DNA from 2 places in the Nonomuraea insulae genome. Region 1 is predicted to be linked to the other one. Evidence: riboswitches for the same ligand, from Rfam matches in the RefSeq annotation. Region 1 holds a riboswitch; the other holds the start of a gene.
The links. Region 1 has a riboswitch for cyclic di-AMP ahead of ACFPZ3_RS17680 (coiled-coil domain-containing protein). Riboswitches for the same ligand answer to the same signal wherever they lie in the genome.
Positions count from the first base shown of each region.

Region 2: another riboswitch for cyclic di-AMP. It lies ahead of ACFPZ3_RS51190 (CHAP domain-containing protein); the one in region 1 lies ahead of ACFPZ3_RS17680 (coiled-coil domain-containing protein).

Region 1 covers NZ_JBHSPA010000023.1:16,642-27,796, reverse strand. Annotated here, with positions in the region: gene def (peptide deformylase) at 1-132, opposite strand, end outside; gene ACFPZ3_RS17720 (ribose-5-phosphate isomerase) at 229-696, shown strand; gene ACFPZ3_RS17715 (hypothetical protein) at 693-839, opposite strand; gene ACFPZ3_RS17710 (GNAT family N-acetyltransferase) at 863-2,089, opposite strand; gene ACFPZ3_RS17705 (PP2C family protein-serine/threonine phosphatase) at 2,208-3,323, shown strand; gene ACFPZ3_RS17700 (response regulator transcription factor) at 3,445-4,041, opposite strand; gene ACFPZ3_RS17695 (M50 family metallopeptidase) at 4,207-5,511, shown strand; gene ACFPZ3_RS17690 (SDR family NAD(P)-dependent oxidoreductase) at 5,557-6,297, opposite strand; gene ACFPZ3_RS17685 (TetR/AcrR family transcriptional regulator) at 6,400-7,020, shown strand; gene ACFPZ3_RS17680 (coiled-coil domain-containing protein) at 7,028-8,008, opposite strand; cyclic di-AMP (ydaO/yuaA leader) riboswitch at 8,014-8,155, opposite strand; gene galT (galactose-1-phosphate uridylyltransferase) at 8,224-9,300, opposite strand; gene ACFPZ3_RS17670 (DeoR/GlpR family DNA-binding transcription regulator) at 9,297-10,076, opposite strand; gene ACFPZ3_RS17665 (50S ribosomal protein bL37) at 10,217-10,294, shown strand; gene ACFPZ3_RS17660 (nucleoside/nucleotide kinase family protein) at 10,322-10,951, opposite strand; gene ACFPZ3_RS17655 (DUF5946 family protein) at 11,018-11,155, shown strand, end outside.
Region 2 covers NZ_JBHSPA010000073.1:289,111-308,465, forward strand. Annotated here, with positions in the region: gene ACFPZ3_RS51120 (glycosyltransferase family 2 protein) at 123-998, shown strand; gene ACFPZ3_RS51125 (MFS transporter) at 1,075-2,220, shown strand; gene ACFPZ3_RS51130 (AAA family ATPase) at 2,210-2,752, opposite strand; gene ACFPZ3_RS51135 (hypothetical protein) at 2,794-3,264, shown strand; gene ACFPZ3_RS51140 (RNA polymerase sigma factor) at 3,310-4,545, opposite strand; gene ACFPZ3_RS51145 (YciI family protein) at 4,609-5,049, opposite strand; gene ACFPZ3_RS51150 (TetR/AcrR family transcriptional regulator) at 5,130-5,843, opposite strand; gene ACFPZ3_RS51155 (NADPH-dependent FMN reductase) at 5,953-6,537, shown strand; gene ACFPZ3_RS51160 (MDR family MFS transporter) at 6,542-8,002, shown strand; gene ACFPZ3_RS51165 (LLM class F420-dependent oxidoreductase) at 8,053-8,901, shown strand; gene ACFPZ3_RS51170 (LysR family transcriptional regulator) at 8,915-9,778, opposite strand; gene ACFPZ3_RS51175 (alpha/beta fold hydrolase) at 9,837-10,655, shown strand; gene ACFPZ3_RS51180 (ArsR/SmtB family transcription factor) at 10,706-11,014, shown strand; gene ACFPZ3_RS51185 (SRPBCC family protein) at 11,017-11,592, shown strand; gene ACFPZ3_RS51190 (CHAP domain-containing protein) at 11,667-12,371, opposite strand; cyclic di-AMP (ydaO/yuaA leader) riboswitch at 12,383-12,520, opposite strand; gene ACFPZ3_RS51195 (Gfo/Idh/MocA family protein) at 12,632-13,585, opposite strand; gene ACFPZ3_RS51200 (aldo/keto reductase) at 13,647-14,468, opposite strand; gene ACFPZ3_RS51205 (hypothetical protein) at 14,567-15,511, shown strand; gene ACFPZ3_RS51210 (DUF6716 putative glycosyltransferase) at 15,514-16,668, shown strand; gene ACFPZ3_RS51215 (polysialyltransferase family glycosyltransferase) at 16,652-17,905, opposite strand; gene ACFPZ3_RS51220 (glycosyltransferase family 2 protein) at 17,908-18,888, opposite strand; partial or broken gene ACFPZ3_RS51225 (N-acetylneuraminate synthase family protein) at 18,917-19,355, opposite strand, start outside.

The sequences.
Region 1 (11,155 bases):
GCCGACGCCGTTGACCGCGTACATGGCCTGGAACATCTCCTCGATCAGCCTGCGCAACTCGCGATCGAAGTCCGTCACCGGCTCGGCGGGGGTGCGCAGGACAGGATCGCCGATGACGCGGATCTCTCGCATGGCTCTCTGCTCTCGCTTTCGTAAGGACTGGACCTCGATGGTGATCCTTACTCTAGTCAGCGAGCCCGATCGGCGGGGCTGTGGAAGACTGGACGGGTGCGCGTCTACATCGGTGCCGACCATGCCGGCTATGAGCTCAAGAACCACCTCGTGTCCTGGCTGAAGGATCACGGTCACGAGGTGACCGACTGCGGTCCCTTCGTCTACGACGCCGAGGACGACTATCCGGCGTTCGTCCTGCGGGCCGCCGAAGGCGTCGCCGGCGACCCCGGGAGCCTCGGGGTGGTCATCGGCGGGTCGGGCAACGGCGAGCAGATCGCCGCCAACAAGGTGCGCGGCATCCGCGCGGCGCTGGCCTGGAGCGAGGAGACCGCCGGCCTGGCCCGCGAGCACAACAACGCCAACGTCGTCAGCGTCGGCGCCCGCATGCACTCACTCGACGAGGCCACCAGGTTCGTCGAGGTCTTCCTGACCACGTCGTTCACCGGCAGCGAGCGCCACAGCAGGCGCATCGCGCAGCTGGCCACCTACGAGACGATCGGCCAGCTGCCCTCGCTTCCCTAGCCCTTGCGCTTGGGGTCGCGCCTGGGCATCTCATCACGCAGGGGCCGCCGGTCGGCGGCCTCCTGCTGGTCCTTCGACGGTTTCGACACATCGCGGGCGCGCATGGCGACGACCGCTGTGATCTGCAGACTTTGCAGCGCCATGACCTTGAGCTTACGTCACGACGTCAGAAGCCCTGCCCGCACCAGGGCTTGGGGCTCCACGACATGGCGGTGGCGAGCCTGCGTACGGCGCCGGGGTTGTGCTCGCCCAGCAGGCCCGCCTCGAACTGCTCGCCGAGCATGCCGTCCCCCATGTACGCCGACCCGAGCGCGGTCACCGGCAGCGTCATGTCCGGCTGCTCCTCCACCGGTTTGCACTCGGCGCCCGACAGGTCGGCGGTCAGGCGCCAGCGGCGGGCGTTCCACGGGCAGACGTCGTCCTCGACCTCGATCACCACGTCCACGGGCGCCGAGTAGGCCCTGGAGGTCAGCGCCCTGTCGACCTCGACCAGGCGTACCCACAGCTCGTCACCCCAGCCCGCGCGGAGCTGGCGCTGGTCGGCCAGCAGCGCGATCAGCGGGTCGTCCGCCGGCCTGCCGCACTCGACCTTGGCGACCAGGTCGCGGTCCAGCACGCTGCGCCAGAGCAGGGCGTAGGCGGCGGGGTCGGACGCCTCCAGCTCGTACAGCTTCAGGGTCCCGTCGGGAACGCCGTCGTCGTCCCAGGAGGACTTGATGCGGAACAGGGCGTAGCCGCGCACGCCGGTGTCGTCCTCGGCCAGGATCGAGCGCAGCGGCCCGGATCCGCGCTGGTCGAACTCCTCGTCGGCCAGCAGGTTGTTCCAGGTCTGGGGATTGCGCTCGTATCGGCCGGGGCGGCGCGTGACGACGGAGGCGAACAACTGCTCCATCTCGGGGCGAACGTCGGCGGGCTTGGCGACCCTGAGCCGGAGCGACGGGTCCTGGGGCGCGTCGCGGACGAACTCCGACCGGTTCTTGTCGATGCGGAACGACAGCTCGCTCGCGGCCCTGCCGTAGCCGAACCTGCCGTAGATGAGGGCCTCGGAGGCGTAGAGGGCGGCGACGGGCTCGCCGCGCTCGCGTACGTCGCTGAGCTGCCTGCGCATCAGCGAGGAGAGCACGCCGCGGCGGCGATGGGAGGGCAGGACGCTGACGGCGGTGACGCCGGCTACGGGGAGCTGGGCGCCGGGGACCGTCATCGTGAAGCTGAAGACGGAGGTGACTCCGGCGATCTGCTCGCCGTCGAAGGCGGCGAGCGTGCGGTCGAACTCGGTCTCCGCTTTCCACCGCTCGAATTGGGTGGGGTGTGGCGTCCAGCCGAACGCCTCTTCAAGCACCCGGCCGAAGGCCGGCCACTCGGACTCGTCAATCGGACGGATCGGATACGTCATCCGTCCAAGGTAGGAGCGGGCAAAGGGGGACGGCCACCCAATATACGTGCTTAATGATCAAGGCGTTGGTCAAGTGGGCTGCCCAAACACGGGTCAGACCGATACAGTCAGGCGCATCATGAGTTCCCGTCAGGCGCCGCTGATCCCGCCACGGGTCCGTGCGGCCCTGGTGCGGGTGCCATTTCTCGTGCCTGTCGTCCGCTTCGTCCGGCGGGTTCTGCTGGCCCGCGACCGTAATCTGCTCAGCACCCTGATCGTGCTGGCGCTCGTCATCGGGTTCCTCGCGGCCGAGGTCTCGACCGAGTGGTTCTCGCCCTCGCTGCTCATCCTCGTCACCCTCGTCGGCGGGCTCCAGCTCCGGCTGCGCAGCCTGGTCAAGCTGCTCGTGGGGGTCGGGGTCGCGCTCGGCTACATCGCGGCGACGCTGGGCGTGGGGCGGGTCGGCCTGGGGCTGACCGTGACGATCGTGTTCACCACCGTGCTCGCCGTGCTCATGGCCCGCACCAGGGGCAAGCTCGGCGTCCAGGGGCTGCGCGGCGACGCGATGCTGCTGGAGCTGCGTGACCGGCTCAGGAGCCAGGGCGAGCTGCCCTCGCTGCCCAAGGACTGGGGCGGCAAGGTGGTGCTCAAGCAGGCGGGCGGGTCGTCGTTCGGCGGCGACTTCCTGGTGTCCATGCGCGACGGCAACTCCGTCGAGATCGCCCTGGTCGACGTGTCGGGCAAGGGCGTCGACGCGGGCACCAGGGCGCTGCTGCTGTCGGGCACGTTCGGCGGGCTGCTCGGCTCGGTCGGCGACTTCCTGCCCGCGTGCAACTCCTACCTGCACAGGCAGCGGGGCGACGAGGGGTTCGTGACCGCCGTGCATGTGCGCCTCGACCTGGAGACGGGCGACTACACGATCACCTCGGCCGGGCATCCGCCGGTGGTGAAGTTCGACGCGGGCACCGGCAACTGGCAGGTCGCCACGGCCAAGGGCGTCGTGCTCGGCGTGGTGCCCGACCTGCACTGCGAGCCCGACAGCGGCACCCTGCGCAAGGGCGACGCGCTGCTGCTCTACACCGACGGGCTGATCGAGCAGCCGGGCCGCGACATCGACGCCGGCCTCGACCGGCTGCTCGGCGAAGCGGAGCGGCTGCTGCCCTCCGGGTTCCGCGACGGCGCCAGGGCGCTGGTCAACGCGATGGCCTCAGGGCACAACGACGACTGCGCGCTCGTGCTCATCTGGCGCCCGTGACCTTTTACACGGGCCGGCCGTGATGGTGCTCACTGGCACCGGGCTCCGCCCGGCTGGGATCCTCTAGGAGTCCGGACCCCGGCGGAGCGGCGCGGCTCCACCGGGGTCCCGTCACAGTCCCTTACAACCAGCCGCTGTCACTGGCGATGCGCACGGCATCCAGCCGGTTGCGCGCCCCGGTCTTGCACATGATGCGCGACAGGTGGTTGCGTACGGTGCCGACCGACAGGAAGAGCTCGTCGGCGATCTCCGTCGAACGCGCCCCGCCCGCCGCGACCCTCAGCACGTCGAGCTCCCGCCTGGTCAGCGGATTGCTCGCGCACTGCAGCGCCGCCACGGCCAGCTCCGCCTCGATGGCCCGCCGCCCCGCCGCGACCTGCCGCACCCCCTCGGCCAGCCGCTCGGCGGGCACGCACAGGCTCATGAACCCCAGCGCGGGACCGGCCAGCGCCTCGCGCACCTGCGCCGGATTGGGCGCGGCCGACAGGATCAGCACCCCGCACCGGGGCACGTGCTCGGCCAGCAGGGCGGTCACCGGCGGGCCCGGCAGGTCGAGATCGGCCACGGCCACGTCGGCCTTCGCGGACAGCGCCGCGTGCATCACCTCTTCTGCGTGTCCCGCCTCGGCGACGACCCGCAGGTCAGGTTCGGCTCCGAGGGTGGCCAGCAGGCCACGGCGCACCAACGGCAGGTGCTCGGCGATCAGTATGCGGATCAAGACGTCCCCCTCCGTCGTCACCCAGAGTGATCGTTGTATCGCAGACTGTCAATGCTCATCAAAAGCGGTAAGCCGTGCGGTGTGGCGAGTTCGACTACTCTGGGGCTGTCGGACCTTTCGTCTGTCGTGTCGTCCCGCCCTGTCGCCTGCTTGGAGCACGCCTCGATGAACTGGCTCTACGTCGTGGGGATCATTCTCTTCCTTCTGGGGTTGATGGTCTCCATCGCGCTGCACGAGGTTGGCCACCTGGTGCCGGCCAAGCTGTTCGGGGTCAGAGTGACCCAGTACATGGTGGGCTTCGGCTCGACAGCGTGGTCCCGGCGCAGGGGCGAGACCGAATACGGCATCAAGTGGATCCCGCTCGGCGGCTACATCCGCATGATCGGCATGCTGCCGCCCCGGCCCGGCGACGAGCCGGGCAAGCTCAGGAGCACCGCGACGGGCCCGTGGCAGGGCCTGATCGAGTCGGCCCGCGACGCCGCCCAGGAAGAGGTGCGGCCGGGCGACGACGACAAGGTCTTCTACCGCAAGAAGTGGTGGCAGAAGGTCATCATCATGTCCGGCGGCCCGGCGATGAACTTCGTGCTCGCCTTCATCTTCTTCAGCATCCTGCTGGTCGGCATCGGCCTGCCCGCCTGGGCCCCGATCGTCTCGCCCGAGACCAACACGTGCGTGATCCCGATCTCGGAGCAGCGCGCGGCCTGCAAGTCCACCGACAAGCCCACACCCGCCGCCCAGGCCGGCATGAAGCCGGGCGACCACCTGGTCTCCTTCGGCGGCAAGAAGATCGGCTCCTGGGACGACGCGACCCGCCTGATCCGCTCCCACGGCCCCGGCCCGGTGCAGGTCGGCATCGTCCGCGACGACAAGCCCATGACGCTCAGCGTCACCCTCATCGCCCAGGACCGCCCCAACCTCGAGGACCCGGCGAAGATCGACAAGAACGTCGGCTTCCTCGGCGTGCTGCCCACCGAGGTCATGGAGAAGCAGAACATCGGCCAGGTCATCGGCTACATGGGCGAGCTGTCCGGCCGGGTGGCGAGCTCGCTGGTCAACCTGCCCAACAAAATGGTGGGGATCTGGAACGCGGCCTTCTCCGGCCAGGAACGTGACCCGGAGGGCCCGGTCGGCGTGGTCGGGGCGGGCCGCATGGGCGGCGAGATCCTGGCCTCCGACCTGTCCAGCGAGAAGAAGATCGCCATCTTCGTCAACCTGCTGGCCGGCTTCAACCTGGCGATCGGCATGTTCAACCTCATCCCGCTGCTGCCGCTGGACGGCGGGCACATCGCCGGCGGCCTGTGGGAGGGCATCAAGCGGGCCTACGCCAAGGTGATGCGGCGGCCCGAGCCCCGTTACGTGGACATCGCCAAGGTGCTGCCTCTGACGTACGCGATCGCGATCGTGATGATGGTCATGGCCGGCCTGCTCGTCTACGCCGACCTGGTGAATCCGCTCAGACTGACGAACTGACGGCGCCCGCCGGCGGATCGCCCCGTTCCCGGCCCCTTGGCGGCGTCAGGCGGCGAAGCCTCCGTCGACGTTGATGGCCGAACCGGTGACGTAACGGCCGCCTTCGCCGGCGAGGTAGGCGACGGCGGCGGCGATGTCCTCGACGGTGCCGTAGCGGCCCAGCGCGGTCACGCCGCTGAACATCGGAGCCTGCGGGCCGTCGGCCGGGTTCGCGTGCGTGTCGATCGGGCCGGGGTGGATGACGGTGGCGGTGATGCCGCGCGGGCCGAGATCGCGGGCCAGGCCTTTGGTGAGGCCGGCCAGCGCGGACTTGCTCATCGCGAACAATGTCATCCCCGGCCCGGGAACGTGCTCGGCGACGCAGGTGCCGACGTTGATGAGGCGGCCCCCACGGTCCATGTGCCGCGCCGCCGCCTGGCAGGCCAGAAACGCCGCCCGCACGTTGACCGCCAGCACGTGGTCCACCTCTTGCGGCGTCACCTGGGCCAGATCCCCGACGGCGAAGGCGGCCGCATTGTTGACCAGGATGTCGATCCTGCCCAGCTCCGCCACGGTCTGCTCGACCGCCGCGGTGGCCGCGTGCGCGTCGGCGAAGTCCGCCTTGATCACGAGTGCCCGGGCGCCGCCGGCTTCGATCCGCCGGCCCACCGCCCGCGCCTCCTCGGCGGCGTTGACGTAGGTGATGGCCACCTCCGCCCCGTCCTGGGCCAGTCGCAGGGCGATCGCCGCCCCGATGCCCCGGCTGCCACCCGTCACCAACGCCACCTTGCCGGCCAGTTCGCTCACGTCCGCCTCATTTCTTTGTCGATCGGCAAAGAAATAAATAGCAGGATGCGTCCGAGCCGGTCAAGGGATATCTTGGTCAATCGACAAAGAAAGGTGGCGGACATGGCGGAACGGGGCAGGCCACGCGGCTTCGACCGGGACCTGGCACTACGCCAGGCAATGATCACGTTCTGGGAGCGCGGCTACGAGGGCACCTCGATGGCCGACCTCACCACCGCCATGGGCATCGCCTCGGCCAGCATCTATGCCGGCTTCGGCGCGAAGGAGCAGCTGTTCAGGGAGGCCGTCGAGCTGTACGGGGCGACGGAGGGCGCCAGGCCGCTGCACCTTCTGGAGACGGCCGGTACCGCGCGGGAGGGCGTCGCCCAGGCACTGCGCGCCAACGCCGACAGGTTCGCGGACCCCGCCACGCCGCCAGGCTGCATGGTGGTGCTGTCAGCGTTGACGGGCACGACCCAGAACGCCGGGTTGCGTGGCTTCCTCGCCGAACGCCGCGCACTCGTGCCGCACTCCTTCCGGCGACGACTGGAGCAGGGCATCAAGGATGGCGACGTGACCGCCGGCACGGATGTCGACGCCGTCGCCGACTTCTACGCCGCCGTCCTGCAAGGCATGGCCATCCATTCCCGCGATGGAGCCACCCGGGCGCGACTGGAGACGGTCATCGCCTGTGCCCTGGCGGCGTGGGACACCCTGACGTCCCCCGAAGCCGCCCCATGCTGATGGCGATTCAGTTCATCGAGATGTGCACGTGGTCGTAGTGGTTCTGGGTGATGCTGCCCCGGTCGGACATCGTGCGCCAGCCCGAGCCCAGGTTGATGCGCTGCTTCCAGATCACGTACTTGACGCCCAGCTTGTCCTTGTTCTTCAGCGCCCAGTCGGCGATCCGGTCGCCGAGGGCGTTGTGGTCGGAGCTGGGCGTCGTGCCGCCCGTGCTCATCATGAAGTCGCAGGCCCGCCCAAGAGGGTGCTCGCCGTCGGAGCCCGAGCGGAAGCAGCCCACGTCGTACGGCAGCGCGAAGTTCTTGCCCACCTCGGCCTTCATCAGCCGCGTACGTGAGGTGATGTTGTCCGAGCCCGACGGCAGTTGCGGCGCCCAGGAGCCGTCGGAGTTGCGGCCCGTCGCGTACGGCACCAGGTCCTCGAGCTTGTCCTGGATGTCCTTGATGACGTCCTCGGCGTCGTCGCGCTGCTCGTCCACCTCGGCCGCGTCCGACTTGACCTGGGCCGCCAGCGCGGTGGCCTCCTCGCTGGCCTTCTTCTTGTCGTCGCGGGCCCTGATCACGCCGTTCACGATGGCCTGCTGCTCGGCGGTGATCTGTTCGAGCAGGGCCGCGCTGCTGCCGTTCTGGGGGAGCATGAAGCCGCCGTTGTCCGGGAGCATGAAGGAGGGCAGCGAGGGGTCGGCGTTCTGGTAGCGCAGGCGGGCGATCTCGGCGACGCGCTGCTCGGCCGCGGTCAGCGCCTGCTCGGCGGCGGCCAGTTTGCCCTTGGCCGTCTCGACCCCCTGCTGCGCCTTGGCCAGGTCGACGCGCTTGAGGTTGTACTTCTCGATGAGCTTGTCGACCTTGGTGTTGAGCTGCTTGAGCTGGGCCCGGAGCTCCGACTCCGTCGGCTTGGGGGCGGCCGAGGCCGCGGTCGCCGGGAGGACGGCGAGGGCGCCGGCGGTGATGAGAGCGATGGCAAGAGCCGCGGGGGACGAAGCCGCCACGTAGGTGTTCCTCTCCCTCTGCCGGCCGGGTTAGCTGACGGGTTCGGGCATGGGAGGTGCTCCCTACCGCCGAAGCGGATTCACCCCAGGTGCGGTTTGGGTCCCCGGCTCCCGGGCGCCGCGCCCGGGATTAGGCGTGCAACGGCCGTTACGGCCGGTGCATAACGGGATATTAGTGGTAGATCACGAGTCATGCGACCTTAATTAGAAATCCATTAGTGATCTACCTGTGATCGAAGCATGCGTGCGGCCTCCTCAGGCGACACGTCGTTGACGAAGGCGCCCATCGCCGACTCCGAGCCCGCCAGGAACTTGAGCTTGTTGGCCGCCCGCCTGATGCTGAACAACTCCAGGTGCAGGTAGCCCAGCTCACGATCCTGCCGCACCGGCGCCTGGTGCCAGGCCGAGATGTACGGCATCACGACCCCGAACAGCCCGTCGAACGCCCGCAGCACCGACGTGTACAGAGGCGCGAACGCCGCCCGCTCCTCCTCGGTGAGCGCGGCCAGGTCGGGCGCCTGCCGGTGCGGATAGAGGTGCACCTCGAACGGCCAGCGCGCGGCGGCGGGCACGAAGGCCGTCCACAACTCGTTGGCGGCCACCACCCGCGTCCCCGCCTCCCGCTCGGCGGCCAGCACGTCGGCGAACAGGTTGCCCTTCGTATAGCGCCGGGCGGCGCCGAGTTGCAGCTTGGTCCTGGGCGTGACGTACGGGTAGGCGTAGATCTGGCCGTGCGGGTGGGCGAGCGTGATGCCGATCTCCTCGCCCCGGTTCTCGAAGCAGAACACCTGCTCCACGCCCTCGATCGCGGACATCTCGGCCGTGCGGTCGGCCCAGGCCTCCATGACCAGCTCCACCTGGGCGTTGGAGAGCTTGGAGAAGGAGGAGGAGTGATCAGAGGTGAAGCACACCACCTCACACCTCCCCACGCCCGGACGGACCTCACTCAGCCCACCCACAGCCTCATAAGTCCCAAAATTTCCGGAAAAAGAGGGGAAGCGGTTCTCGAACACGGCCACGTCGTAGTCGTACGCCGGGATCTCTGTCGACCGCTCCTCCGACGACGGGCACAACGGGCACTCGGCCGCGCCGCCGGTCGGCAGGAACGTCCGCGTCTGCCGATGCCCGGCGATCGCGATCCACTCCTCCGTCAGCGGGTCGTAGCGCAACTCGGAGGCCACGGGCCGGCCTTCGAGAGGCCGCCGGTCGATCACGCTCCTGTCGGCGTCGTCGCGCCGGTCGAAGTAGATCAGCTCTCGGCCGTCGGCCAGATGGGTGATGGTGCGCTTCAAGGCGAGCCCTCCGCGATGATCAGTTCTACGGCCCGTTCGGCCAGCTCCGTGCGTGCTTCCTCGGGCAGCCCCGCGTCGCTGATGACCACGTGGGCCTCGCTCAGCTCCGCGATCGTGCTGATGCCGACGGTGTTCCACTTGGTGTGGTCGGCGGGGACGACCAGCCGGTGCGCGGCCGCCACGAGCTCCCTGTCGGTCTCGGACTCCAGCAGGTTGGGCGTGGTGAACCCGGCCCGCACGCTCATCCCGTGCACGCCGAGGAAGAGCGTGTCCACGTGCAGGCGGCGGATCGCGGCCACGGCGACCGGGCCCACCAGGGCGTCGGACGGAGTGCGTACGCCGCCGGTCAGCACGACCGTGCGGTCGGTGCGCGGGTTGCGGTGGAAGACCTCGGCGACCGGGATCGAGTTGGTGATCACGGTCAGCTCGGGCACGCCGATCAGGTGGTGGGCCAGCGCCCACGTGGTGGTCCCCGCCGACAGCGCCACGGCCGTTCCCGGCCGTACGAGTGTGGCCGCGTGCCGCGCGATGGCCGCCTTCTCCTGCTGCTGGCGGGCGGACTTGGCGGTGAAGCCCGGCTCCTCGGTCGAGCCGGGGCCGAGCGCGGTCGCGCCGCCGTGCACCTTCTCCAGCAGCCCGCGTTCGGCCAGCACCTCAAGGTCGCGGCGGATGGTCATGTCGGAGACGCCGAGCTCGCGTACGAGGTCGGCCACCCGGACGCCGCCGTTGCTGCGCACGCGTTCGAGGATCGTCTGTTGCCGCTGCTGTGCGAGCACGTCCGTTCCTTCCAACAGATTCCACCAAATTATGACACGGAATTGTTGGGGAATGTTAGTTCGCGGGGTTCGCTTGCGCTGGTCAGCGTGGGCGAGAGAAGTTGGGGGCTCATGCCGTACCGATCATCGGAGGCGAGCTTATGGCCAGGCGCGCGCGCAAGGGCAAGGCACGCAAGAAGAAGAAGGCGAACCACGGCAAGCGTCCCACGGCGCGATGACGAGCGGGTGACCGCCCGCCGTGGCGGTCACCCCGGCCGCAACACCGCGGGCCGATCCGGGTGGTCGGCCCGAATCACGACGTCGGCCGTCTCCTGGGGCCGCGCCTCACGCTCATACCGCTCGTACGCGGGCAACCGCCACCGCTCCTCCTCCGGGGTGCCCCGCTCCAGCGCCCCGGGTGACAACCACACGTGCGCGCTCACCTCGAACGCCAGCCCCCGCCCCAGCAGCAACGTCCCGTCCACCAGGACCACCCCGCCCGGCGGCAGCTCCACGTACGGCATCCGGTACGCCCGATCGATCCCGCTGTCCCACAACGCCGGCAACACCCGCCCGGACCCGCCCGGGTCCAGCGGCTCCAGCACCTCCCTGCGCAGCGCCTTGGCATCGAGCCAGTCGTCGTAGAAGGCGTCGGGATCCGTCCTGCCGTACTCCAGACGCAACGAGGCGGGCCGCAGGAAGTCGCCCGCCGACACCCGTGACACCGGCCGCCCGCGCAGGCGCAGGGGCGCCACGAGGTCGTCCGCCAGCGCCCAGGGCCGGGCGGCGGGCGCGCCGTCGACGGCCACCCGCACCCAGGCGTCCGCGGGCCGGGCGCAGATCAGCTCGGCCAGCTCCTCGACGAGGGCCTCACGGGAGATCGGTCGCGCACGCATCGATCACAGCTTACGAGCGCGGAAATGCCTTCGACGCCCGCCCGGCCCCTGGCTTGGGTGCCCGGCATGCACCCCTGTGACTGCGGCGCGGCGGCGGGCCCCCTCGGCCTGTGCGCCGACTACTACAACGCGATCCTGGCCGAGGAGCAGCGGGACCCGGAGATGTACCGCTGGCACGCGGTCGTGGTCTGCGTGTACCTCCTG
Region 2 (19,355 bases), on a different contig from region 1:
GCGACGCCCTGCGCTGCCTAGATCGTCCCTACTAAAGTGGGCCTTCCGTGATCTGACGACAGCATGGCGGGACAGTGAGTGGCAGAAGAACATTCTCTCCCCAGGCGGCGCAGGGCGACCCGGTGAGCGCTGATGGCTCGCGCCCCGCGGTGGGCGCCGTGGTCCTGACCATGAACGACCGGCCCGAGGAGTTCCCCGCCGCCATGACCTCCCTGCTGTCACAGGAGGGCATCGAGCTCGACGTGGTGGTGGTCGGCAACGGCTGCGCGCCGGACCAGGTGCCTGATGGCGTGCGGACCGTCGAACTGCCGGCGAACGTGGGCATACCCGAGGGCCGCAACATCGGCGCCGCCAACGTCAAGGGCGACCTGATCTTCTTCTTCGACAACGACGCCGTGCTGCCCGCCCGCGACGCGCTGTGCCGCCTCGCGGCGGAGTTCGGCCGCGACCCGCGCCGCGCCTTCGTCCAGCCACGCATCGCCGACCCGGTCACCGGCCGCACCCTGCGCCGCTGGGTGCCCCGCCTGCGCGCCTCCCGCCCAGAGCGGGCCGGCACCGTAACCGTCATGGCCGAGGGCGTCGTCATGGTGCGCCGCGAGGTGTTCGAGGCCGCCGGAGGGTGGCCCGGCCATTTCTTCCTCTTCCACGAGGGGATCGACCTGGCCTGGCGGTTGTGGGATCGCGGCTGCGTCGGCCACTACGCGCCCGGCGTCGTCGTGCACCATCCGGCCACCGACCCCGGTCGCCATGCCGCCTTCTACCGTCTCAACGCGCGCAACCGGGTCTGGCTGGCCCTGCGCAACCTGCCCGCCCCGCTGATCCCCTTCAACCTCGCCGCCTGGGCCCTGGTGACCCTGTGGCGCTTCCGCGACCCCGCGGCGCTCCGCGCTTCCCTGGCCGGGTTCGCGGAAGGGTGGCGCGGCGGGCACGGCGCCCGCACGCCGATGCGCTGGTCCACCGTGGCCCGGCTCGTCCGGGCGGGACGGCCGCCCATCTGATCAGGAGATATATGGCACGTGTCCATATATTGATATGATTTGTCTTATTTTATAAGACTGATCTACGGTTGGTGGCATGAGTTCCCCCAATCGCTGGGCCATGCTGAGCCTGGGCATGGCCGCACAGGGCGCCGGATGCGTCTTCATGTACGGGCTGCCGTTCCTGCTCCCCGCCATCCAGTCAGAGCTGCACCTCACGCTCGCCCAGGCCGGGATACTCGTCGGCGCGCCCAGCGCGGGGATGCTCTGCACGCTCATCGCCTGGGGCTGGGCCGCCGACCGCTACGGTGAGCGGCTGGCCATGACGGCCGGCCTGACGCTGGCCGCGGTGTTTCTGGGGGCGGCCGCGTTCGCGAGCGATCCGGTGGTGCTGGGTGTGCTGCTCGCCCTGGCGGGGGCCGGGGGAGCGGCGTCCAACGCGGCCAGCGGGCGGGTGGTGCTGGGATGGTTTCCCAAGGAGCGGCGCGGGGTCGCCATGGGGTGGCGGCAGACGGCTCAGCCGCTCGGTGTGGCCGTGGCCGGAGTGGTCGCGCCGAGGTTCGGCACGGTGTCCGGGGCGCTGGTCGCGATGGCCGTGATCTGCGGCGTGACCGCGGTGGCCGTCGGGATGCTGGTGGCCGATCCGCCGCGCGCGTCGGCCGTGCCGGGGCGGCGTGCGGGGTCGCCGTACCGGGACCCGGCGTTGTGGCGGGTGCACGGGGCGAGCATGTTGCTGGTGGTTCCGCAGTTCACCACCTCGGCCTTCGCGTTGACGTACCTGATGGTCGCGCAGGACTGGGACGTCGCCCAGGCCGGTCAGCTCATCGCCGCCGCCCAGTTCGCCGGGGCGGGCGGGCGGTTGTTGTGCGGGACCTGGTCCGATCGGGTGGGCAGCCGGGTGCGCCCCATGCGCTCGCTCGCCGCGATCAACGCCACGGCCATGGTGCTGCTGGCCCTGGCCGCGGCCACATCGTGGGGGACGCCCCTGGTGATCGCGGCGCTGGTCATCTCGATGAGCGGCAACGGGCTGGCCTTCACCGCCGTGTCCGAGTTGGCCGGCGGTTCCTGGGCGGGCCGGGCGCTGGGCACGCAGAACACCGGGCAGAACCTGGTGGCCGCCGCCACCCCGGCCGCCGTCGGTGTGGTGGTCACGGGCGCGGGTTTCGCGGTCGCGTTCGCGGTGGCCGGGGTGCTCGCCCTGGCCGCCGCCTGCGTCACTCCCTCCGAACCCGTCAGTTCGTGACGACCTTCGACGCCACGAGCGAGGCCACCTCCCGCGGCGGGATGTCCGTGGTGTCGATCTCCCGTGTCTCGCGGCGTAGCCAGAGGAGGGCTTCCTCGTAGGCCGGGAGGTGGTTCATCCGCCAGCTGCCGGCATCGTTCACGACGCTGTCCCTCTCGTTCACGATGGTGTCGTTCTCGATGCGGTGGATCAGGGTGTCGCGGTCGGCGTGGAGGAGGAAGTGGTGCAGGGGGATGCCGGCCTTCTCCAGGCCGGTGCGGATCTCCGTCCAGTACTGCTCGATCAGGACCGTCTGGGGGATCACGAGCACGCCGCCGAAATAGTCCAGGAGCTGGGTGGCCGTCTGGACGACCAGCGCCCGCCACGGAGGCCAGTGCTGGAAGTCGGTGACTCGCGGCAGCCGCTTGACGTGGCGGAGCATGCTGCCCACCTGCTCGCTGTCGAAGACCGTCGCCTCCGGCACGATCTTGGCGACCTCCGCGGAGGTGGTGGTCTTGCCCGCGCCGAAGGTTCCGTTGAGCCAAATGATCATTCGAGGGAGAATATCGCCAGAGAGCGCACAATGGGGGGATTATGATCCGGATCGCCGTCTCCGGCCACCGTGGCTTGCCGCCTCAGACCGCCCTGCTGATCGACCAGGCCGTACGGGAGGAGCTGGCCGAGCACTGCCCGGCGATCTCCGGGTTGTCCTGCCTGGCGGACGGGGCCGACCAGATCTTCGCCAGGGCGGTGCTCGACCTCGGCGGAGAGCTGGAAGTGGTGATCCCGGCCGAGGAATACCGCGACGGGCCGCCGGACGTCTTCGACGAGCTGCTGGGCCGCGCGGTCCGGGTCCAGCGCCTGGGCTTCGCGGAGGCCACCGAGCGGGCCTACATGGCGGCGAGCGTGCGCATGCTCGACGGCGCCGAGATGTTGTTCGCCGTCTGGGACGGCCTGCCCGCCCGCGGGCATGGCGGCACCGCCGACGTGGTGGCCGAGGCACGGCGGCGGGGGCTGCCCGTTCGCCTGATCTGGCCGGAAGGAGCCCGGCGCGATCCCGGCTGAGCCCCGGCGAGCTGGGATCGGGCGCGGTCGCCGGAGGCCGCCGGGTCAGCAGGCGGCGGCGCGTTCCTCCAGGAGGGCGCGTTCGCGGGCGTTGCGCGTCATGGCCGCCGCCCGCTCGAACTCGGCCCGCGCCTCCGCCGTCCGCCCCAGCTTGAACAGCAGGTCGCCGCGGACGCTGGGCAGCAGGTGGTAGTCCTTGAGCGACGGCTCGTCCACGATCTGGTCGAGGAGTTCGAGCCCGACCGCGGGACCGTAGGCCATCGACAGCGCCACCGCCCGGTTGAGCTCCACGACGGGGGAGCGGGACAGCCGGGCCAGCGACTCGTACAGGCTCGCGATCCGCAGCCAGTCCGTCTCCTCCGGGATGAGGGCGCGGGCGTGGCAGGCGGCGATGGCCGCCTGCAAGGTGTACGGCCCCAGCGTCCCGGCCAGTGCTTCGGCCAGGTCGAGCGCGGCCAGCCCGCGGCGGATGAGCAGCCGGTCCCAGCGGGCCCTGTTCTGCTCCAGCAGCAGGATCGGCTCACCGGACGGGCCCACGCGGGCGCCCGCGCGGGACGCCTGGATCTCCATGAGGGCGACCAGCCCGTGCACCTCGGGCTCCTTGGGCATCAGGCCCGCCAGCACCCGGCCGAGCCGCAGCGCGTCCTCGCAGAGCGCGGGGCGCATCCAGTCGTCGCCGGCCGTCGCCGAGTAGCCCTCGTTGAAGACGAGGTAGATGACCTCCAGCACGGACGACAGGCGGTCCGCCAGGTCCGCGCTCTGGGGCACCTCGAACGGGATCTTCCTGTCGGCCAGCGTGCGCTTGGCGCGCACGACGCGCTGGGCCACGGTGGACTCCGGGACCAGGAACGCCCGCGCGATCTCGTCGGTGGTCAGGCCGCCGAGCACCCGCAGCGTCAGCGCCACCCGCGCCTCCATCGACAGCGCGGGGTGGCAGGCGGTGAAGACCAGCCGCAGCAGGTCGTCCTCGATCTCGTCGACCTCGGGCAGCTCCTCCTCCAGGTCGACGCGGTGCCCGAGCTCGATGAGGTTGCGCTGGAGGCGTTCGTTCCTGCGGATCAGGTCGATGGCGCGGCGCTTGGAGACGGTCATCAGCCAGGCGCCGGGGTTGCGCGGCACGCCGGACTCCGGCCACTGCTCCAGGGCGGCGACCAGCGCGTCCTGCGCCAGCTCCTCGGCCAGGCCGACGTCGCGCACCAGCCCGGCGAGCCCGGCGATGAGCCGGGCCGCCTCGATGCGCCAAACCGCCTCGATCGCGCGATGCGTGTCGGTAGCCGTCACGGGCCCATCAGACCAGCGGCCACGCGCGGATGGCAAGCGGCGGCCATCGGTGGTCCGCGAGCCTCACGCGCCGGGTTCGGTCACGCGCAGGCGCTCGCGCAGCACCTCCTCGCGCTCGCGCTCCTCCGCCGGCATCGAGTCGTCCGGCACGTCCGCCGCGTCGAACACCCGCCACACGTCCAGCGCGACCCCCTCGCCCCCCGGCGGCACCGGAAGCCGCAGGGCCCACTCGATGGCCTCCTCGCGCGACTTGACCTGGATCAGCCAGAAGCCGGCGATGAGCTCCTTGGCCTCGGTGAACGGCCCGTCGATCACGGACGCCTTCCCGCCGCTGTAGGCGATCTGCGCCCCCTCCGAGCTGGGGTAGAGGCCCTCACCGGCCAGCAGCACCCCCGCCTTGGCCAGCGACTCGTTGTAGGCGATCATGTCGTCCACGAGCTCCTGGCTGGGCAGCGCCCCGGCCTCGGTCTCCGCGTTGGCCTTGCCCACGATCATGAACTTCATCGGTGTCGTCTCCTTCGGTCTGACCGTCGTCATCGCCCATGCGTCGAACGGCCCGGCCCAGGATCGACACGCTCCGCGAACTATGTCGCGCCGAGCCTGGCTGCGATGCCGTCCAGAACGTAGTCGAGACCGGTCTCGAACTGCCACTGCGGATCGTTCTTGCACCTGCCCTCGTGGATGTAGCGCTTGAACGCCGGGTAACGGCCGGTGTCGAGCAGGTAGGTGAGCTGCGGCGCCAGGCTGGTGTACACCTCCCGCTCGTCGGACCACCCCTGCCCGGCCATGAGCTGCCGCATCGCGATCTCCTGGCCGGTCATGCCGAGCGTGTAGGAGCTGATGCTGGCGGCCACGGCCATCGCGGTGTCGGGGTCCACACCCAGCTCGGCCACGGCGCTCAGCATGCGTTCCGAGACCGCTGTGCGGTTCGGGGTGAGCGAGAGCACGGCGCTCGGCGGGAGCTGGCCGAGCCACAAATGGGCGAGCGTCAGCTCGCGCGTCCGCACGGCGACGAGTCGCAGCGTCTCGCGCCAGCCGGTCGTGGCGGGCGGCAGCTCCAGCTCGGCGTAGACGTGGTCGACCATCAGCTCGACCAGGTCGTCCTTGCCCGACACGTATCGGTAGGCGGCCATCGGCGCCACGCCCAGCTCGGTGGCCAGGCGGCGCATGGTGACGGCGTCGAGCCCCTCCGCGTCGGCGACGGCGACGGCCGCGGTGGCGATCCGCTGCGGTGACAGGGTCTGGCGGGGCGCCGGCTCGGGACGTTCGAGGCGGGCCCACAACGGGACCTTCTCCATGGATCACCCTCCTTCGAGGTGTACAACGTATCAGCAGTGGACAGCGTACACAGCGATGTGTACGTTGTATTTCGGTAAATACGTCGTACACATCTGAAGGAAGGTCCCCATGGACACCCCTTTGCGCGTCGCCGTGATCGTCGGCAGCACCAGGGACGGCCGCTTCGGCCCCACCGTCGCGAGCTGGATCCGCGGCCACCTCGACCGGCGCGCCGACATGACGGCCGACGTGATCGACCTGGTCGAGACACCCCTGCCCACCGTGTTCCCCGTCCTCGGGGACCCGCCGCAGTCGCAGGAGGCCGTGGAGCAGCTGTCGGCCGTGTCGCCCAGGCTGGCGGCGGCGGACGCGTTCGTGATCGTCACGCCCGAGTACAACCGCAGCTTCCCCGCCTCGCTGAAGAACGCCATCGACTGGCACAACCGCGAGTGGAACGCCAAGCCGGTCGGGTTCGTGGCCTACGGCGGCTTCTCGGCCGGGCTGCGGGCGGTCGAGCAGCTCCGGCTCGTGATGGCCGAACTGCACGCCGTGACGATGCGGGACGCCGTCGGGCTGCAGGCGCCGTGGGCCCAGATCGGCTCCGACGGCACGAGCCCCGGTGGCGACGCGGTGGCCAAGGCGATGCTCGACCAGCTCGCCTGGTGGGGTCAGGCCCTGCGCGAGGCCAGGACCGCCCGCCCGTACGGGGCCTGAGAGCATGAGCAGGTCTCTCTACGTGGGCATGTCCGGGCTCCTGCTCGGCATGTTCCTGGCCATGCTGGACGGCCTGATCGTGGGCACCGCGCTGCCCACGATCACCGGCGAGCTGGGCGGGCTGAACCAGTTGTCCTGGGTCGTGACCGCGTACATGCTCGCCGCGGCCGCCACCACTCCGATCTGGGGCAAGCTCGGCGACCTCTACGGCCGCAAGGGCACGTTCATGACCTCGATCGTGATCTTCCTGGCCGGATCCATGCTGGCCGGCCTGTCACAGGACATGGGCCAGCTCATCGCCTTCCGCGCCGTACAGGGGCTCGGCGCGGGCGGCCTGATGGTCGGCGCGCTGTCGATCATCGGCGTGCTGGTGCCGCCCCGCGACAGCGGCAGGGTGCAGTCGATGATCGGGGCCATGATGCCGGTCGCCTTCATCGGCGGCCCGCTGCTCGGCGGCCTGCTCACCGAGGAGCTGAGCTGGCGGTGGACGTTCTACGTCAACGTGCCGGTCGGGGCCGTCGCCCTGCTCATCGTGGGGTTCGGCATCCGGGTGCCGGGGGAGCGGGTCAGAGCCAGGATCGACTACCTCGGCGCCGCGCTGCTGACCGCCGGCATCGTGGCGCTGACCCTCCTGGCGAGCTGGGGCGGCATCGCGTACGCGTGGGCGTCGCCCCAGATCCTGGCCCTGGGCGCGGTGGCGGTCGTGTGCCTGGTCGCGTTCGTCCGGGTCGAGCGGCGGGCCGAGGAGCCGATCATCCCGCCCCGGCTCTTCGCCGACCGCAACTTCACCCTCGCCCAGGTGCTCAGCTTCCTGGTCGGGGCCGTCATGATGGGCGTGACCGCGTACCTGCCGCAGTACATGCAGTTCGTCCTGGGCGCCACCCCGACCGGCAGCGGGATGTTGCTGCTGCCGCTGATGTTCGGCATGCTCGCGGCGCAGCTCGTCGCCGGTCGCCTCATCAGCCGCGACGGCCGCTACCGGAGGTATCCGATCCTCGGCGGCGGCGTGCTCGTGGCGGGGGTGCTCGCGCTGACCGTGCTCGACGTGGGCACCGGCATGGTCCTGGCCTCCGGGCTCTCGGCGGTCGCGGGGGTCGGGATCGGGCTGGTCATGCAGAGCAGCCTCCTGCTCACGCTGGCCAGCGCCGAGCACCGCGACATGGGCGCGGCCAGCGGGACCGTCACGCTCCTGCGGACGATCGGCGGCTCGGTGGGCATCTCCCTCCTGGGCGCCGTCTACGGGAGCCGGGTGGAGGCCGGCCTCGGCTCCGGGGCGGGCGACGGGCTGACGCCGGAATCGATGACCACGCTGAGCGGCCCTGCCCGCGAAGCCGTGCGGGAGGCGGTCAGCGGGGGGCTGCAGGGCGTGCTGGCAGGGGCGGCGCTGCTGGGGGTGCTCGCCTTCGCCGCGGCCTGGTTCGTACGTGAGCAGGCGCGGGAACCCGCCGTCACGGGGAGAACCTGACAGTCGTCCGGCGCGTTGACCGGTCCGGTTCCGCCGGTAATCATGGCCGGATGGACATCGGCATCGCTGTTTATTCCAATTGCAACGGTCTGACCCCGCAAGAGCTCGGCCGGGCCGTTGAGGAACGTGGATTCGAGTCGCTGTTCTGGACGGAGCACACGCATATCCCGGTGCACAGCAGGCGCCCGTCCGGCGCCTCGACCCGGGGTTATGCCGAGACCGTCGATCCGTTCGTCGCGCTGGCCGCGGTCGCCGCGGTGACCACCACCCTGACCCTGGGCACCGCGGTCTGCCTCGTCGCCCAGCGGGATCCGATCACCACGGCGAAGGAGGTGGCCAGCCTCGACCAACTGAGCGGCGGGCGCTTCCAGTTCGGCGTCGGCGGCGGGTGGAACCGCATGGAGATGGCCAACCATGGCACCGATCCGCGTACCCGGATGGCCCTGCTCGCCGACCGGGTCCGCGCCATGCGCGAGATCTGGACCGCCGACGAGGCCGAGTACCACGGCGAGTTCGTGGACTTCGACCCGATCTGGTCCTGGCCGAAGCCCGCGCAGAAGCCGCACCCACCCGTGCTCGTGGGCGGGAACGGGCCGGGCACGGAGGACCGGGTGCTGGACTTCGGCGATGCGTGGCTGCCCCAGGTGGACATGATGGACGTCGAGGAGCTCACCCGGCGAGCCGCCACGCTGCGCGCCAGGGCCGCCGACGCCGGACGGGGACGGGTGCCGATCACGCTGTTCGGCGTGATCCCGGAGGGTGGCCCGATGCCCGAGCCCGGCCGGCTCGACGCCTACGCCAAGGCGGGCGCCGACCGCGGCCTGTTCACCCTGCAGTACCGCTCCGCCGACGAGGCGCTGTCCACCTTGGACCGATGGGCCACGCTCATCTCCCGCTGACACGCGTATGAATCTACAACGTAAAGGCGGCCAGCTCGTCCAGGAACGCCCGCGCCGTGGGCGCGCACCCGTCCAGCGACGGGACGGCCAGGGCCAGTGAGCGGCTCATGGCAGGCTCCAGCGGCCGGGTGACCACCGCGCCGAGGTCGGCGGGCAGGCCGAGCGTGGGCACGATGCTGACGCCCAGGCCGGCGCTGACCATCTCCAGGATGGCGGCGGGCCCGCCGGCCTCGAACGCGATGTCCAGCCCCACCCCCGCGGCCAGCGCCGCGCCCATGATCAGCGGCCGGCAGCCGGCGGTGGTCAGGATGAACGGCCGCCCGGCCAGGTCGGACAGGTGCACGACGGGCTGGGCGGCGAGGGGGTGTGCGGCCGGCATGACGGCGACCATGTCATGGGTGCTGAGGTGGGCGGTGTGCAGGCCGGGGGCGGGGAGGGTGACCACGCCGACCTCGGCGGCGCCGCGGTGCAGCCAGGCGCGGATGTCGTCGTCGACGCCTTCGAACAGGCGCACCCGGACCTGGGGGTAGTGGTCAGTGAAGGCGCGCAGCAGTCTGGCGACGAGCGTGCCGGTGGCGCTGGGCAGGCTGGCCAGGCGCAGTTCGCCGGTGATCTGGCCGTTGGCGGCGGCCACGTCGGCGCGGATGAGGTCGAAGTGGCGCAGCGTCTCGCGGGCCCGGGCGAGGGCTCGGTCGCCGGCCTCGGTGAGGGCGATGCCGTCGCGGTGGCGTACGAACAGGGCCGCTCCCAGTTCGCGTTCCAGGGTGGCGATGGCGCGGCTGACGGCGGGCTGGGACATGCCGACGTGGTCGGCGGCGGTGGTGAAGCCGCCGTGATCGGCGACCGCGACGAGCACTCTGAGCTGCGCCAATGTCATAGCGACATACCTTAGTTGGTATTTGACCTCCCCCTGGCCAGAACCCGATGGTTATGCCATGACGACGCGAAAGACGATCGAGGTCGACGGTCTGCGGGCCAGTTATCTGGCGGCGGGGGAGCGCGGGCCGGTGGTGTTGCTGCTGCACGGCACGTACTGGAGCCGGGTGTGGGCGCCGGTGATGGATCTGCTGGCCGCGGCCGGGCTGCGGCCGGTCGCGGTCGATCTGCCCGGCCTGGGGCGCTCGGAGGGGGAGCTGACGCCGGAGACGGCGGCCGTCCCGGCGCTGGCGGGGTGGGTGGCGCGGTTCGCGGCGGCGCTGAGGGTGGCGGAGCCGGTGGCCGTGGCCGGGCACGACATCGGCGGTGCGATCGCCCAGCACCTGCTGGCCGGGGGTGTGGCGAAGGTGGGCCGGCTGGCGCTGGTCAACTCGGTCACCTACGACTCCTGGCCGGTGCCGGGGGTGGCCCGCTACCGGGACCCCGCCGTAGTCGCCGCGACGACGGTGGAGGACGTGCTGGCCGCCCGCCGTACGGCCGTCACCACGGCGCTGGCCCGCCCGGCTTCGGAGGAGGAGCTGGCCGACTACCTGGGCCCCTGGAACGACCCGCGTGTCTGCCGGTCCTGGATGGCACTCGCGGGCGCCGCCGACAGCCGTTACACGCTGGATCTGGTGCCCGCGCTCAGGGCCGGCGCGACGCCCAAGCTGCTGGTCTGGGGCGAGGAGGACACCTTCCAGGAGGTGCGGCACGCCGAGCGGTTCGCCGCCGAGATGCCGGACACCCGGCTCGTCCGCGTCGCGGGGGCGGGTCACATTCCCATGGAGAACGATCCGGTACGGGTCGCGGGCGCGCTGGCGGAGTTCTTCCTGGGGTGAATCGGCGTATATGCCTTGACAGGAATATGCCCTTCTAGGAATATAAAGGCATGTCCGTCGATACGTTCTCCGTGCTCTCCGAACCGACCCGGCGCCGGATTCTCGACCGGCTCCTGACGGCCGAGAGCAGCGTGAACGAGCTGGTGGAGGCGCTCGACGTCAGCCAGCCCACGGTTTCCAAGCAGCTGAAGGTGCTCAGGGAAGCCGGTTTCGTCACCTGCCGCACGGAGGCTCAGCGGCGGATCTACCGCATTCACGCGGGTCCCTTCCGGGCGCTCGACGACTGGCTTCAGCCGTACCGCGCCCTCTGGGACCGGCATCTCGACGCTCTCGAGCGTCATCTCGACAACCTGGAGTAGTCATGACCGACGACGCATACCGCCCGAGCCCGCTCGGCCAGGTCGGCTGCGAGGCGACGGAGGATCGCTGGACCCTGGTCTTCACCCGCGACCTGCGCCACCCGCCCGAGAAGGTGTGGGCCGCGCTGACCGAGCCGGAACAACTCGCCGCGTGGGCGCCGTACACGGCCGACCGCGATCTCTCCAAGGCGGGCGGCGTCACGATCACGATGATCGACGACGACAAGCCCGTGGACATGGAGGCCGAGGTCGTCCGCGCAGAACCGCCGACGCTGCTGGAGTACACCCTCGGCACCGACCTGCTGCGCTGGGAGCTGGCGGCCACCGACGCCGGCGCCCGGCTGACGTTGCGGCACACCGTCAACGACCGCGAGTGGATCCCGAAGGTCGCGGCGGGTTGGCACCTGTGCCTCGACGTGGCCGAGAAGCTGCTCGAAGGTCATCCGATCCCGCCGATCCGCGGCGCCGCGGCGACCGCCTTCGGCTGGGCGGAACTCAACGATCAGTACGCGCGCAGGTTCGGCATCCCCAACACCGGGCTGCCGGAGCAGGTGAAGGGTCAGAGCGAGGGGTCTTGATCGGGCGGGGAAACGCGCGAGCGCGCGCCCCCCGTGCGGGGGACGCGCGCTCGATCGTGCCGGTGAAGAGTCCGTCAGGCGGCGTACTGCGGGTAGCCGTAGCCGACGACCTGCGACGTCGGACGGACGCGCTCCGCGACCGTGCCGTCGCCCGTGTTGCCCTCGACCGTGGAGATGGTGCCGTTGTGGTTGTCCTTGACGACGAACCCGACGTGGTTGATGTCGTTGAGGGACTTGCTGCCGCTCCAGGAGAAGAAGACCACGGCGCCGGGCTTGGCCTCGTTGCCGAAGCGGTGGTTGGCGGCGAACCACTTGGCGTGGGCGACGGTGTAGGCGTCCCAGCCGACCTGCGGGCGGGCGCCGGTCTGCTCGCCGACCCAGGAGACGAACATCGAGCACCAGGCGGCGTTCAGGTAGTCGGCGCGGCTGCCGCCGTCGCGGGCGACGGTCTCTGCGGCGCGCCGTGAGTCGGCGTACCACTGCTGGTACTTGGTGCCGCCGCCGCTGGAGTTCTCCGAGGTGCCCACCTGGGACTTGGCCAGGGAGAGGACCTGGTCGGCGGTGACGTTGACCTTGGTCTCGTTGGTCTTGGCGCCGTCCTGGTGGGCGGCGATAGCGGCGGCCGGGTGCCTGGCGGCGGTGGCCGCGGCGACTCCGGTGGCGGTGTCCGCGCTGGCCGTCACGGCGTTGGCGCCGAGGGCCGAGGCGAGGACGCTCGCGCCGAGGAGGGCGCGGGCGATACCGGTCTTCGTGGCAGCGGTGATTCGGTGCTTGGCCATCGAGGGGGTACTCCTTGCTTCCATGCCGCTTACCGGGTTAGCTGACGGGTTCGGGCGTGGAAGCTGCCCTACGGCACCGGAGTGCCGATTCACCCCAAAGGACATGGGTCCCCGGTTCCGCCCGAAGGCGGATTCAGCGGTCGCAATCCTGCGATCTTTCGTGCGATGGTCAGACATAGCCGGACAAACCGGACGTATGCCTCAAGATGCCTCATAAGGTAATACATGAGGCAAGAGGATTACAAATCCATAAAGTGCGGCTAGGCGAGTTGCCTCCGCGCGTCGGCCAGAAGCCCCATCATGGCAAGGGATTCGTCAAGAGGCATGATCGAGGATTCGGTCCTGCCTTCGGCCGTGGCGGCGCGGACTTCGCGGAGCTCTCCGGCGTATCCGTTGTCCGCCGGATCGAGTACGTGCTCTTCCGGGTCCATCGAGGGTCCCGTGAGGACGATCCGCTGGGGCGCCCAGAAAGGCGCCGGGATGTCCGCCCGCATCTGAGTACCTACAACACTGGCCAGGTTGGGGTAATTCCCCAGCAACGAGGTCGCCACGAGAGCGTGCCTTCCGCCGGGATAGAGCAATACGCCGGCCGCCTCCGCGTCCACCCCGTTGGGGGCCAGGGACCCGGTCATCCGCAGGTCGGAGGGCATGCCCAGGAGCATCTGGGCCAGCCCGAACGGGTAGATCCCCAGGTCCAGCAAAGCGCCCCCGCCCAGCTCCGGCGCCCACAGCCGATGGGCGGGGTCATAGGGGGAGGCGAAGCCGAAACTCGCCTGCACGGAGCGGATCTCGCCGAAGCGCGGGTCGCCCGCGATCCGCCGGACGAGGGGGTTGAACCTCATCCACATGGCCTCCATCAGGAACACCCGTGCCTCGCGCGCCAGGCGTACCATCTTCTCCGCGTCGTCCACGGTCGCGGCCAGCGGTTTCTCGCAGAGCACGGCTTTACCCGCGGCGATGGCCGCCTCGGCCACGGCCAGGTGCTGCGCGTGCGGCGTGGCCACGTAGACGGCGTCCACGGCCGGGTCGGCGCACAACCGCTCGTAGGAGCCGTACGCCGACTCCGCGCCCAACGTCGAGGCCAGGGCCTGAGCCCTGGCCAGATCCCGCGAACCGACGGCGGCCACCCGCATCCCGGGCTCCGCCACGATGGCCGCGCCCACGGTCCGCGCGATGCCACCGGTCGCCGCGATTCCCCACGTAAAATCTCGCACGCCCGAGATCGTATAGGGCGGGTAAATGAATGGGGTTATTCACCCCATTCACCTCCGTCACTCAGGTCACATTGAACGTCTCCGGGTCCGCCCCCAGACGCCGCCCCTTGTTCATCGCCCCGATGGCCGCCATGTCCTCGGAGTCGAGGATGAAGTGGAAGACGTCGACGTTCTCGGCGATCCGCGCGGGCGTGACGGACTTCGGGATGACCACGTTGCCGAGCTGCAGGTGCCAGCGCAGCACGATCTGCGCCGGAGTCTTGCCGTACTTCTCCGACAGCACCGTCAGCGCCGGGTCCTCAAGCAGCCCCTTGCCCTGCCCGAGCGGGCCCCACGCCTCGGTGAGGATGCCGTTGGCCTCGTGGAAGGCCCGCAGCTCCCGCTGCTGCAGGTACGGGTGCAACTCGATCTGGTTGATGGCCGGGGTGATGTCGGTCTCCTCCATGAGCCGGGTGAGGTTGGCGACCGTGAAGTTGGACGTGCCGATGGCCCTGGCCCGCCCGTCACGGTAGATCTTCTCCATCGCCTTCCACGCCTGCACGTACCTGTCCTGCCGCGGCACCGGCCAGTGGATGAGGAAAAGATCTACGTGGTCGAGCCCCAGGCGCGCCAGGCACTCGTCGAAGGCCGCCTCGGCGCGGGAGTGGTCGGCGTTCCACAACTTCGTGGTCACGAACACCTTCTCGCGCGGCAGCCCGCTCGCGCGCACGGCCCGCCCCACGCCCTCCTCGTTGCCGTAGGCGGCGGCGGTGTCGACGTGCCGGTAGCCCGTCTTGAAAGCGGTCGCGACCGCCTGCTCGGCCTCGTCGGCCGGGATCTGCCAGACGCCGTATCCGAGCTGCGGGATCTGCACACCGTCGGTGTTGAGCATGAGCGAGTTCATACCCTCCATTGTTCACGCCGCGTTTCTGAGCGCTTAAGCCGGTGGGGCTAGCTTGAAGCGGTCGTGAACGGGCCATCACTTCGCTGGGAGGGCAAGGAGTGGTCGAACAGGCGTCGGCCTGGGTGGAGTCCCCGCTCCAGATGCTGTGCGCCGTCGAGGCCCACCACGCCGGGCTCCTCGGCCCGAAGACGGCCGTCGTGCCCCGCGCGGGCCTGCGGCCCCTGAAGGCCACACGGCGCGAGCTGCGCTCGCTGGACCTCCCGGAGGGCCTGGAGCTGGCCGAACCGCGCGAGCGCATGCCCAGGCGCCTGCAGGCCGTCGGGGACGCCTTCTCCGGCAAGGTGCAGCTGCGCTGGCTCGTGTCCCGCCCCGGCCGCATCGTCATCGTGGACGACGGGCTGGCCACGCTGCGGCTGCTGGAGCTGATCGCGGCGGGCCCGTTCCGGCCGCTGCTGCGGGCCCGCGTCCGCTCCACCCGGCTGCGCGCCACGCTCGGCCTGGCGGCCGCGCTGCGGTTGCGCCTGAGCAACGTCTGCATCTTCACCGCGCTGGCCGTGGACGACAAGCTCGAAGAGGCCGTACGCGAGGCCGGCGTGAATCTCGTACGCCATGACTTCGCCTGGCTGCGCTCCCAGCCGCCCAGCGCCGAGGGCCCGGCCGAGCGCACGGTCGTGCTCGGCACCTCGCTCGTCCGCAACGGCCTGGTCCACCGCGACCACTACCTGCGCTGGCTGACGGACCTGGCCGCGAGCGAGCCGCTGGCCTACTACCCGCACCGCCGCGAGGACCCCGTGGACGTCGCGCTGATCCGGGAGCGCCCCGGCATCACCGTCCACGACGGCGGCGTGCCCGCCGAGCTGACGCTGCGTGGCCTGGACGCCGGCCAGCGCGTGCTCAGCCTCCCTTCGACCGCGATCACCTCGCTGCGGGTGCTGCTCGGCCCGCGCGGAGTCGCCGTCGAGCCCGTGGATGTTCCAGAGGACTGGTGGACGAGCAGGGCGGCCCCCGCCCTGCGCTCGCATTTGACAGGAGTGTCCGGTTGAGAGTGCTGGCGGTCGCCGACTCCGATTCGTATCTGAAATGGGCGGCCTGCCTGCTCGGTGACCTGGATGGTCCGGCGGAGCTGGTCGTGGTGCGCACGCCGATCGCCCCTTCGCCGGAGCAGATGGCCGCGGCTGTGGGCGACGGGGAGCCGCCGCCCGTGTTGTCCGCGCGGTCGGTGCGGCGGCTGGCCGAGCGGACGCGGCCCGACGTGATCCTCGTGGCCTGCACGGGCCCGGTGGTGGACGTGCTGGTGGCCGAGGTGCTGGACGGGCTGCGGCCCCGCCCGGTTTTCGTCAGCGGGCTGCCGGGCATCTCGGTGCCGGCGACGGAGAAGGCGTGGTTGTTCCGCAGCGGTTGCGACCTGTTCGTGGTGCACAGCGAGCGGGAGGTGGCCGAGTTCTCCGAGATCGCCGCCCGGCTCGGCGGGGGAGGGGCGGTGGGCCTGGCCAGGCTGCCGTTCCTGCGCCAGGAAAGAGTGGCAGGGGGCGGTAACCGGGTGGTCTTCGCCACGCAGGCCAAGGTGCCGCGGGAGCGGGAGCAGCGCGAGCGGATCCTGCTGTCGCTGGCCGGGCTGGCCGAGGGCCGGCCCGACCTGGACGTGGTGGTCAAGCTGCGAGCCCTGGAGGACGAGCGGCAGACGCACAACGAGCGCTTCCACTACCGGCGGCTGTGGCGGGAGATGGGGGAGCCGGGGCGGCTGGCGTTCGAGGCGGGGTCGATGCGGGAGCAGCTGGAGCGGGCGACCGGGTTCGTCACGGTGAGCTCGACGGCGGCGCTGGAGGCCATCGCGATGGACGTGCCGTCGCTGGTGCTGAGCGACTTCGGCGTGAGCGCCGAGATGATCAACGTGGTGTTCGAGGGCAGCCGGCTGCTGGGCACGCTGGAGGAGCTGGCGGAGGGCGGCTTCCGGATGGCCTCGGCCGCATGGTGCGCGGCCAACTACTTCCAGCCGGCCGAGCGCAACGACTGGGCGGGGCTGCTGGCCGGGCTGGTGACCGCCCGGCCGGGAACGCCCGCCAGATCGTTGCTCGACGGGCCCGAGCACGCGGCGGCGCGACGCAGGGCCCGGCTCCGGGTGGAGGTGCCGCCGAAGATGTTGCGGGTGGGCTACCGGGCCAAGCGCCGCATGCGCCGCTACCTCAGATCGCTGACCTGATCTTCCTGCGGATCCTGGTGAGCGCGCTGGGCTTGCCGGAGCCGGCGAAGCCCAGCGTCTCCAGGCGCTTGCGCTTGAAGTAGCGCGGGTCGAACTCGATGTGCTCGGGCCGCAGCTCCGGGTAGGCGTCGGCCTGCATGCAGTAGCCGACCGCGCGCACCAGGCCCGGCAGGTCGGCGGCGGGCGGCCGCTCGATGTGGCCCTCGGGCGACAGGCGCGGCAGCAGGGCGTCGACGATGGTGACCGGGATCCGGTTGCTGTTCTCGTACGGGGCCAGCCGCTCCAGCACCGTCCCCGTCCCGTACGAGGCCACCTGCAGCCCGAAGTAGCGCTGCGCGGTCACCAGTCCCGTGGAGAAACACCCCACGACCAGCTCGGGCCGCAGCGCCGCGAAGCACACCTCGGCCGGCACGCTCTCCCCCGCCACCGACAGCCGCACTCCCAACGGCCCGGCCGCGGCCCGCAGGAGCTGGGCGTGGCGGCGCCCGGCGGCCGGGTGCGGCTTGAAGACGATGTCGGTGAGGCCGCGGGCGGCCAGCGCCTTGAGCATGCTCTCGTGCAGCTCGGCCTCCTCCTCCGCGGTGAGGATGTCCAGCGCCGACAGGTACTGGCCGAGGACGATCGCCTGCCCGGCGAGCATGTCGGGGGCGGTGGCGGTGACCTCGTCCACGATGGCCAGGAAGCGCTCCTGGGGCAGGATCTCGGGGGTGACGCCGTACTCGCTGAGCAGCAGCGGCGTCAGGCCCGGCACCAGGTCGAGGTGGATCAGCCGGGCGATGCGGCGGAAGATCTCGGCGGGCAGCGGGTCACGGGTCGGGCCGTAGCTCATCAGCCCGTCGGAGTAGACCGAGATCGGGCAGTCGCGCACCAGCCCCGCGATCGTCCGCGCCGGCGGCACCGCGATCGACTCCAGCACCAGCTCCTCGACGTCGTCGAGCCCCCAGTGGGAGCGGATGAGGCGCTCGGTCATCGGCACCTCGATGACGCGCGCCCGCCAGTCCGACGGGTGCAGCGGCGCGATCAGCTCGTTCCACGAGTGCACCTCGTCGAAGCGCGAGCGCAGCACGGCGAAGCCGGGCGTCTTGTCCAGCGGCGTCGCCACCTCGGGGATGGCCGCGTTGTTCGAGACGATGAGCACGCGGCGGCCGTCGCCGAAGCGGCCGTCGTCGATGGCCGCGGCCAGCGACATCGCCCCGAACAACGTCGAGGCGTAGAAGACCTTCACCTTCTGGGGCACCTTCAGGACTCCTCCCGGTCACGGCGGACGCGGACGTGCGGGCTGGGGGGCAGTTCGGGCACCAGGGCGCGGATCGCGGCCTCGCGTTCGACGGACATCCGCGCCACCGACTCGGCGACCAGCTCCGCCGGCAGCGCTCGCACCATCTGCGCGCCGCGCTCCTCGAAGCGGGCGCGCAGCGCGGGCGTGAACCGCTCGCCGATCTCCAGGTGGTGGGCGAGCAGCGCGCAGAAGTTACGCGCCGCCTTGGGCAGGAACTCCGGCTCCAGGTCCTTGAAGACCAGCTCGAAGGCGTCGAAGAAGTGCAGCTGACGCTCGTCGCCCACCTGCGTCAGCGACCCGGACACCATGCGCCGGTAGAACACCCCGGCCAGCGACACCACCGCGAACGTGGCGGCCTCGCGGTGCAGCCGCCAGATCCACGGCCGGTCCTCGGCGGTGTGCAGGGAGCCGGGGAAGTGCAGCAGGTCGCGCAGGGAGCGCCGGTAGATCCCCGCCCACGCGTACGGGTAGTCGACCATGGTCCGCACGCTCGCGGGCAGGATCGCGTCGCGAGGATCGAGCACCACGCCCCGTCGCGCCAGCGGGGCGCGGTGCACGACCCGCTTGCGGCCCTCGACCTGCACGTGGTCGGCGCGGACGAAGTCGCAGCCGAGCCCGTCGATGGCCTCGACGAGCCGCGCCAGGTAGCCGGGGGCGAGCCAGTCGTCGCCGTCCATGAACGTGACGTACCGGCCGGTCGCGGCCGACAGGCCCGTGTTGCGCGCGTCCGCCAGCCCCACCGGGGCGGGGTTGCGCAACACGCTCAGCCCGGGGAGATCACCGGCGAAGTCGTCGATGATGTCACCCGTGGCGTCCACGGACCCGTCGTTCACGACGATGAACTCGAAGTCGGGCCGCGCGTTGCGGGACAACGAGGTGAGCGCGTCGGCGATGAAGCGCTCGCCGTCCCGCACGGGCACGACGACCGAGAGCGTGATCAATGTGCTGTTTCTTCCTTGCTGGGAACGGTCAGACGGTCACCCGGCGGAGGCGCGCCTTGGGCGCCTCCTCGCCGGGGAAGACACGCTTGACGCCGTCGCCCAGCGCCTGCTCGATGATGCGGATGTCGCGGACCAGGTGCTCCAGCCCGGACGGCTCCAGCGAGGCGGCGTGGTCGGAGCCCCACATGGTGCGGTCGAGCGTGATGTGCCGCTCCACGCAGACCGCGCCGAGCGTGACCGCGGCCAGCGAGATCTGCAGGCCGCGCTCGTGGCCGGAGTAGCCGACGGGGACGCCGTACCGCTCCTTGAGCGTGGTGATGGTGCGCAGGTTCGCCTCGTCCGGCGGCAGCGGGTAGGTGGACGTCGCGTGCATCATGATCAGCCTGTCGGTGCCGAGGATCTCGACGGCCGCGTCGATCTCCGACAGCGTGGACATGCCGGTCGACAGGATGATCGGCTTGCCGGTG